DNA from 2 places in the Leifsonia sp. EB34 genome. Region 2 is predicted to be linked to the other one. Evidence: predicted binding sites of a transcription regulator. Region 2 holds the regulator's gene; the other holds the start of a gene.
The links. The regulator HspR, encoded in region 2, represses chaperone genes until heat shock. The targets are predictions, from matches to a motif close to AAGTTGAGTCNNNNNGACTCAACTT.
Positions count from the first base shown of each region.

Region 1: ABIA36_RS01870 (ATP-dependent Clp protease ATP-binding subunit) is a predicted target of HspR. The motif match lies at 2,023-2,047, and genes of this name have one in related genera.

Region 1 is NZ_JBGCCV010000001.1:376,420-380,831, forward strand. It holds gene ABIA36_RS01870 (ATP-dependent Clp protease ATP-binding subunit) at 1-2,004, opposite strand, end outside; gene ABIA36_RS01875 (glycosyltransferase family 39 protein) at 2,172-3,713, shown strand; gene ABIA36_RS01880 (DedA family protein) at 3,710-4,387, shown strand; gene ABIA36_RS01885 (SDR family oxidoreductase) at 4,411-4,412, opposite strand, start outside.
Region 2 is NZ_JBGCCV010000001.1:1,865,777-1,870,188, forward strand. It holds gene dnaK (molecular chaperone DnaK) at 1-416, shown strand, start outside; gene ABIA36_RS09170 (nucleotide exchange factor GrpE) at 419-1,063, shown strand; gene ABIA36_RS09175 (DnaJ C-terminal domain-containing protein) at 1,191-2,183, shown strand; gene ABIA36_RS09180 (heat shock protein transcriptional repressor HspR) at 2,192-2,605, shown strand; gene ABIA36_RS09185 (hypothetical protein) at 2,688-4,376, opposite strand.

The DNA of each region.
Region 1 (4,412 bases), 1.5 Mb from region 2:
CACCTGCAGCAGCAGGTTGAACACGTCCGGGTGCGCCTTCTCGATCTCGTCGAACAGCACCACCGAGTACGGGTTGCGGCGCACGCGCTCGGTGAGCTGGCCGGCCTCGTCGTAGCCGACGTACCCGGGAGGGGCGCCGACCAGGCGGGCGACGGTGTGGCGCTCGCCGAACTCGCTCATGTCGAACCGGATCATCGCCTTGTCGTCGCCGAACAGCGACTCCGCCAGCGACTTGGCCAGCTCGGTCTTGCCCACGCCGGTCGGGCCGAGGAACAGGAACGAACCCACCGGACGGCGCTCGTCGCCGAGGCCGGTGCGGCTGCGGCGGACCGCCTTGGCGACCGCGGTCACCGCGTCGTCCTGGCCGATGACGCGCGCGTGCAGCTCCGACTCCAGCGCGGCGAGGCGCTCGCGGTCGGCGTCGCCGATGCGGGACACCGGGATGCCGGTGGCGCGGGACACGATGGCCGCGATCTCGGCCTCGTCCACGACCGCCTCGGCGGCGTGGCGCGGGGTCTTCCCGAGCTCGTCGATGCCGCGCTGCACGGCCTCGATCTCGTCGCGCAGACGGGACGCCTCCTCGTAGTGCTCGGCGGCGACGGCGGAGTTCTTCTCGGACTCCAGAGTCGCCAGGCGCTGCATCAGCTCGGACGCGTCGACACGCTTGCCGAGCGACAGCCGAAGCCGGGCGCCCGCCTGGTCGATCAGGTCGATCGCCTTGTCCGGCAGGAACCGGTCGGAGATGTAGCGGTTCGACAGCTCGACGGCGGCACGGATCGCCTCGGCGGTGTACGTGACCGCGTGGTGCTCCTCGTACGCGCCGCGCAGGCCGTCGAGGATGAGCACGGCGTCCTCCACGCTCGGCTCGCCCACCATCACCGGCTGGAAACGACGCTCCAGCGCCGGGTCCTTCTCGATGCGGCGGTACTCCTTGAGCGTGGTGGCCCCCACCAGGTGGAGGTCGCCGCGCGACAGCCGGGGCTTGAGGATGTTGCCGGCGTCCATGCCGCCGGACTCGCCGGACCCTCCGGCGCCGACCACGGTGTGCAGCTCGTCCACGAACACGATCAGCTCGTCCTTGCCTGCACTGATCTCGTCCATGAGCTTGGTGAGCCGCTCCTCGAAGTCGCCGCGGTACCGGGTGCCGGCGACCATTCCGGCGAGGTCGAGCGCGACGACCTTCTTGTCGCGCAGCTGCTCGGGGACGTCGCCCGCGACGATCGCGCGGGCCAGGCCCTCGACGATCGCGGTCTTGCCGACGCCGGCCTCGCCGACCAGGACGGGGTTGTTCTTGGTCCGGCGGGAGAGGATCTCGACGGTCTGCTCGATCTCGTCGAGCCGGCCGATCACCGGGTCCAGCTTGCCGTCGCGCGCGAGCGCGGTCAGGTCGGTGCCGAACTGGTCGAGCATCGGGGTCGCGGAGTCGCCTGCGGTCCCAGCGGTGTCCTGGTCGTCCTGGCCTCCCGCGCCGACCGTGGCGGACTGCCGCATGGCGTTGGTCAGGGAGTCGGGGGTGACGCCGGCGGCCTGGAGGACCTGGCCGGCGGGGGCGTCCTGGCCGATCACGAGCGCGAAGAAGAGGTGCTCGGGGTCGATGTAGGTCGCGCCGGAGGCACGAGCCACCTGGTACGCGTGGAACAGCACGCGCTGGGCGGACGCCGTGATCGAGGCGCCGTCGGCGTCGATGGGCTCGCCGGAGGCGGGGAGGCGCTGCTCGGCGGCGGCGGCGACCGCGGACGGGTCGACGCCGATGCGGCGCATGGCGTCGGACGCGGGCTCCTGCCCGGCCATCACGCGGAGGATGTGCAGGGCGTCCAGCTCGCGGTGGCCGTGCTCGAGGGCGTAACGGCCCGCCTCGGCGAGGAGTTCCTGCGTACGCCGGCTGAGGAACCGGCTGATGTCGATGGAGCGCGCGGCGCGGGCGCGCTCGCCCGCGAGGTAGCGCGAGAGGAACTCGTCGAACGAGTTCTCGCTGCCGCTCTCGGGGGTGAAGTTCTCAGGCACCTGATCTCCTGTTTCTGAAAGTTGAGTTGGTTGCACTCAAGTTCAACGTTCGGGGGGAGGGATTATTCCAGGACCGTTCACCACCGTCTTGGACTTTTCTGGGGAGGACTGGGATTGACTGGAAACGGACGCTGATTCGAAAGGGCGGTGCCGACCTGTCTGTCACGATGCTGCGGCCGGCCCCAACGGACCGGGCCGCGTCGTTCACCCGCCCCGCGGCGCTCGCCGCGCTGTTCGGCGTGCTCGCGACCGCGCTCGCCGCCATCGGCTCCGGCATCCCGTCGCTGTGGGGCGACGAGGCCACCAGCATCATGTCGGCGGAGCGCCCGCTGCCGACCCTGTTCCGGATGCTCGGCCACCTCGACGCCGTGCACGGAACCTACTATCTCGGCCTGCACTTCTGGGGCGACCTGTTCGGGTTCTCCCCGTTCGCCGTCCGGCTGCCGAGCGCGATCGTGGTCGGGCTCGCCACCGCGGCGGTCGTCCTGCTCGCTGCGCGCCTGCGCAACGCCCGCACGGCCGTGATCGCCGGGCTGGTCTGCGCGATCCTCCCCCGCGTCACCTACATGGGCGAGGAGGCGCGCTCGTTCGCGTTCTCGGCGGCGATCGTCGCGTGGCTGACCGTGCTGCTCGTCGCCGCGCTCGACCGCGAGCGCCCGCGGGCCGCGTGGTTCGTCGGCTACGGCGCGCTGCTCGCGCTCGGGACGTACGTCTTCCTCTACACGATCCTGTTCGTCCTGGTCCACGGGGCGATCGTCGCCGTGTGCCGGCCGCCGCGGCGCACCGTGCGCGGCCTGCTGTTCGCGGTCGGAGGGGCGGTGCTCGCCGTCGCACCCCTGCTCGTCGTCGCGATCGGCCAGCACCACCAGATCTCCTACCTCGGCGCCGTGCAACAGCTCGCGCCGGAGACTCTGTTCAGCGGACTGTGGTTCGGCGACTCGTGGCCGCTCGGGATCGCGGCCTGGGCGCTCATCGTCCTAGCCGTGGCGGTCGCGATCCGGCAGCGGGTGCTCCGTGCGCGTGCCCGCGGGGAGCGCTTCCTCGCCCTCCCGGAGTCGAGCCTCCCGTCCCTCGTCGGCGTCGCTCTGCCCTGGCTCGTGATCCCGCCCGTCATCCTGATCGCCGTGCAGTCGTTCGTGCCCGACTTCACCGCCCGCTACGTGTCGTTCTGCGCCCCGGCGGCGGCACTCCTGATCGCGTGCGGCGTGGACGACATCCTCCGTTGGCGGCGCTGGGCCGGGATCGTTGCAGGAGTGCTCGTCCTGGCCCTCTGCGTGCCGGCGTACGTCGCCGACCGGACCCCCTACGCGAAGAACCAGAGCGACTGGGCGGAGGTCTCCGCCGCGATCGGCGCGCACGCCCGCCCCGGCGACGGCGTGGTGTTCGACGAGTCGACCAAACCCTCCAAGCTCCCGCGCCTCGCCGAGCACACCTACCCCGGCGGCTTCCGCGACACCACCGACGTCACTCTCCACCTGCCGTTCGCCCAGACCACCACCTGGCGGGACAGCGCCTACACTGTGCGCCAGGCAGCCGCCCTCGGCCGCTTCGACGGCGTCCACCGGGTCTGGCTGATCGAATACGCCTCCACCCCCGGCGCCGTCGACGACTACGGCGTCGCCGACCTCACCGCTCTCGGCTTCCACGAGACCACGACCAGGATCGCGACCCATCGCGAGCTGATCTCGCTGTACGAAAGGACCCCATGATCCCCCACGCACTGGCCGCCGCCGGCGCCCTCGTCCACACCGGACTGCTCGACCCGCAGGGCCTCATCCAGGCCGCGGGCCCGTGGGCGCTGCTCGGCATTTGCGCGATCGTCTTCGCCGAGACCGGCCTCCTGCTGGGCTTCTTCCTGCCCGGCGACACCCTGCTGTTCTTCGCGGGCGTGCTCACCCTCACCGGGCACATCCCGCAGCCGCTCTGGCTCGTGATCGTCGCCGTCGCCGTCGCCGCGATCGCGGGCGGCGAGGTCGGTTACCTGATCGGCTGGAAGTCCGGCCCCGCGGTGTTCGACCGGCGCGAGTCCGGTGTGTTCAGCCGCGCGAGCGTCCTGCGGACGCAGAAGTTCTTCGACAAGTACGGCAGTGGCGCCGTCGTCGTCGCGCGGTTCGTGCCCGTCGTCCGCACCTTCGCTCCCGTCGCGGCGGGCGTCGGCCGGATGCGCCACCGCGTGTTCAGCGTCTTCAACGTGATCGGCGCCGCGGTGTGGGCGGCCGGGGTCACCTTGATCGGCTACGGGCTCGGCCACATCCCGGGCGTCGCGGACTTCGTGTCGAAGTACCTGGACTACGTGCTCATCGGGATCGTCGTCATCTCGGTCGGTCCGGTGCTGGTGCGGGCGATCGCCCTGCGGCGCCGCAAGTCGCGCATCGAGTCGTAACCGCCCTCCGCACCCTCCGGCGGTC
Region 2 (4,412 bases):
CGAAGGACGACATCGAGCGCATGGTGCGCGAGGCCGAGGAGCACGCGGCGGAGGACAAGAAGCGCCGCGAGTCCGCCGAGACCCGCAACCAGGCCGAGCAGCTCGTCTACTCGAACGAGAAGCTCATCAAGGACAACGAGGACAAGCTCCCCGAGGACGTCAAGAACGAGGTCCAGGGCGACATCGACGCGCTGAAGACCGCGCTCGCCGGCGACGACGACGAGGCCGTGAAGACCGCGTACGACAAGCTGAACGAGAGCCAGCAGAAGATCGGCCAGGCCATCTACTCGGCCGCGCAGGCGTCCGAGGCCCCGGCCGGCGACGCCGGCGAGTCGGGCCAGGGCGGCGAGGGCTCCTCCTCCGACGATGAGGACGTCATCGACGCCGAGGTCGTCGAGGACGAGGAGAAGAAGTAACCATGAGCGACCAGAACCGCGACGGGCACGGCTCGGACGAGCCGGAGCGCGAGGAGCCGATCATCCGCGACAAGCGGCGGATCGACCCCGAGACCGGCAAGGTTCGCGAGCCGCAGGGCGAAGAGCACGACCTCGCGCACGAGGAACTGGTCGACGTGGGTCCAGGTGAGGAGGAGAGCGTCCTTTCGGACGACGACCTCGACATCCTCTCCGGCCAGACCACGGCCGACCAGGTCGCGGCGGAGCGGCTCGCCGACCTCCAGCGGGTGACCGCGGAGTACGCGAACTACCGCAAGCGCACCGAGGCCAACCGGGAGATCGAGCGGGAGCGCGCGATCGGGGACGCCGTCAAGGGTCTCATCCCGGTGCTCGACGACGTGGAGCGCGCCGACAAGCACGGCGACCTGACGGAGGGCAGCGCGTTCGCGACCATCGCGGGCAAGCTGCGCACCGCGGTCGAGCGGCTCGGCCTCACCCCGTACGGCGAGAAGGGCGAGCCCTTCGACCCGCAGGTCCACGAGGCGATCTTCCAGCAGCCCACCCCGGGCGTGACGGCCGACACCGTCGCCGAGGTGGTGGAGACCGGCTACCGGCTGGGCTCCACCGTCGTCCGGGTGGCCAAGGTGGTCGTCGCCACCCCGGCCTGACCGGGACGATGAGCGCACGGAGCGGCGGGATGCGTGTCCCGCCGCTCCTCGCGCCACCACACATGCAGACTTCGACACAGATCACGACAGCACGGATCACGACAGCACAGGCAGGAGAGGAGGCGCCGTGGCAAGCCAGGACTGGTTCGACAAGGACTTCTACAAGGTCTTAGGCGTCTCCAAGGACGTCAGCGAGGCGGACCTCAAGAAGACGTACCGCAAGCTCGCGCGCAAGTACCACCCGGACTCCAACCCCGGAGACCCGGCGGCGGAGGCCAAGTTCAAGGAGATCAGCGAGGCCCACTCGGTGCTGAGCGACCCCGAGCAGCGCAAGGAGTATGACCAGATCCGGGCGATGGGCTCCGGCGCGCGGTTCACCGCCCCCGGTTCGGCCGGCCAGGGCGGGTTCGACGACGTGTTCGGCGGGATGTTCGGCGGCGGCCAGGGCGGACAGCGCTACACATTCCAGCAGGGCGGCCAGGGCGGCTTCGACGACGTCTTCGGCGGCCTGTTCGGCAACGGCCGGTTCGGCACCACCAGCGGAGGCTACCGCGGCTACGGCGGCCCGACCCGCGGCAACGACGTCACCGCCCACACCACCATCGACTTCGTCACCGCCACCAGGGGCGAGACCATCAGCCTGCAGGCCGGCGACGGCAAGCCGTTCAAGGTCAAGATCCCTGCGGGCGTCGCCGACGGCCAGAAGATCAAGCTGCGCGGCAAGGGCCAGCCCAGCCCGGACGGCGGCGAGGCCGGCGACATCGTCCTCACCGTGACCGTGCGCAAGCACCCGGTGTTCGAACGCGACGGGCTCAACCTCCGCGTCAACGTGCCGGTCACCTTCGTGGAGGCCGCGCTCGGCGCCACCATCGAGGTGCCGACGCTCGGCGGCGACCCGGTCAAGCTGCGCGTGGCGCCCGGCACCCCGAGCGGCCGCGTGCTGCGCGTGAAGGGCCGCGGCGTCCAGACCGCGAAAGGCACCGGCGACCTCCTGGCCGTCGTGCAGATCGCGGTGCCGTCGCACCTGTCCGCCGACGCCAAGGAGGCCCTGGAGGCGTTCGCCTCTAAGCTTCCCGACGAGAACCCGCGCGATGACATCCTGGCGAAGGCGAGGAGCTGAGTCCGCTCATGGACGAGAACACCCAGGTCTTCGTGATCTCGATCGCTGCGGAGCTCGCGGGCATGCACCCGCAGACGCTGCGGCAGTACGACCGGCTCGGGCTCGTCAGCCCGCGCCGGACGGCCGGCAAGTCGCGCCGCTACTCGATGCGCGACGTCCAGAAGCTGCAGGAGATCGCGCGGCTGGGCTCGGAGGGCGTCAGCCTGGAGGGCATCCGCCGCATCCTGGAGCTCGAAGACCACGTGAACGCGCTGAACGACCGGGTGCGCGAGCTGGAGTCGGCGCTCGCCGACGAACTGCTCAACCGGCCGGGCCGCCGCGTGTTCGCCGCCGGATCGGAGGGGGAGGTCGTCTCCATGCGCGCCGGGACGCGCGTGCGGCGCAGCAACCAGATCGTCGTCTGGCGGCCGCTGGAGCGGTAACTCCCGACCGCCCCGAACCAGAAGCCGGCCGGCGCCGTGAGAGGCGCCGGCCGGCTTTCGTCGTCCCTGCCCGGGGGAGCGCTCAGTACGCGATGTACGGGACGTCCCACCAAGTGCTGGCGATGGTCCGCGCGTTCGGCGGCAGCGTGGTGATCTTCACCGGCGTCGGGAAGGTGGCGGGGATCCCCGTGCCCAGGCCCGGGTTGCCCTCCTCGTACAGGCCCGCGAACCAGACGTCGCCCGAGTTGTCGAGCACGATCAGGTTGTGGGCGCCGCAGGCCATCTCCTTGACGTCGTCGACGAGGACCTTCGCCCACGTCCGGGTCGCGGTCGTCGTGCCGATGCCGAGGTAGCCGCGCGCGGCGCCGTTGCTGCCCATCGCCCAGAGGGAGTTGTCCGAGGTCTTGGCGTAGTACGCGCCGCCGTCCGTGTCGTACGGGTGCTTCGCCCAGATCTCCACGATGTCACCGGGCGGCCCGGCGATCTCCTGGACGTCGCCTCTGACGGTGTAGTCGGCCGGGGTAATGGCGGCGGGCTGCGTGCTCGAGTACATCAGCCGCCCGTCGTCGGTGAGCATCATGACCGAGTGGTCCTCGCTCTGGTGCACCCGCTTCACGCCGGTGACAGGCGTGCCGTCGGGCATCATCAACTGCTCCATCGCACCGCGGACGGCGGTCGACGGCAGCCCGTTGGAGTAGTTCCGGAAGCTCACGCTGGACCCGGTGAACCAGACCGTGCCGTCCACGAGGCTCCAGACGAGCGTGTCGCCGAACCGGTTGGGGCTGAGCGTGGCGGGCTTCGCCGGGAGGTTGCCGCCGACCTTCTCCCACCGGGTGAGGGCCCGCGTCCCTGTGGTGTCGCCGGGGATGGCGAGGTAGTTGGACACCTGCTCGCCGGTCGCCCACCAGTCGCCTGCCGAGTCCTCCACCACGAACAGGCCCTGCTCGGACCCGCAGGTGTCGACGACCGCCCGCACGGCGTCCGTGAACGCCGTGCCGTCCTTCTTCAGCGGCTCGATCGGGTTCAGCACCGCGGTCTCGGTGCCGCCCGTCCCGACCTCCGCGAACGGGTTGTAGCCGCCGCTGCGGAGCGTCCCGCTCTCGGTGATGAAGAGGTACGAGCTGATGCTGGCGTGGACGCTCGAGAGGCGCTCGTCGATCGCCATCGGCGTCGGCCAGGCCACGCCGATGAGGCTGGAGCCGTTGCCGGTCTGGCCTTCCGGCGTGTGGCCGCCGACGGCGTAGACGTGGGCGGTGTGGGCGGTCAGGGTCGACACCGCGCTGCCGCCGTTCCCGGTGGCGGTGATCGTGGCCACCGCGTCGCCCTTGCTGTAGGGCGGGATCGCGACGTAGACCTCGGCGACCCCGGCCTCGGAGGTCGTCACCGTCACCGTCTGGGTCGGAAGGAACGCCACGTTGGTCGCGACGGTGAAGAGCGAGAACCCGGCGCCGCTCACCGTCAGGGTCACCGTCGTGGCGCGAGCGGGCGAAACGGTGATCGGGATGGCGGTGGCCGTCGACCGGGAGGCGGTGGGGTAGCCCGTCGGCAGGCCGTTGGCGCCGAAGTTGGTGGCGATGGACCAGCCGCCGCCGGTCACCCCGGTCAGTGTCGGCGGGATGGTGACCGGGCCCTCGGCGGACGCGGCATAGGCCGGTGACGCGGTCGCCGCCACGATGGCGGGGACGCTCCAGGCGCTCGCAGCGACGACGGTCCGTCGTGAGGGGAGGCGACGCCCAGCGTCAGGTCGGGGAGCTTCTTTGGTACGCGACATGTCTTCCTTGTTTCTCGATGGTGCTTCGGCGGGGGA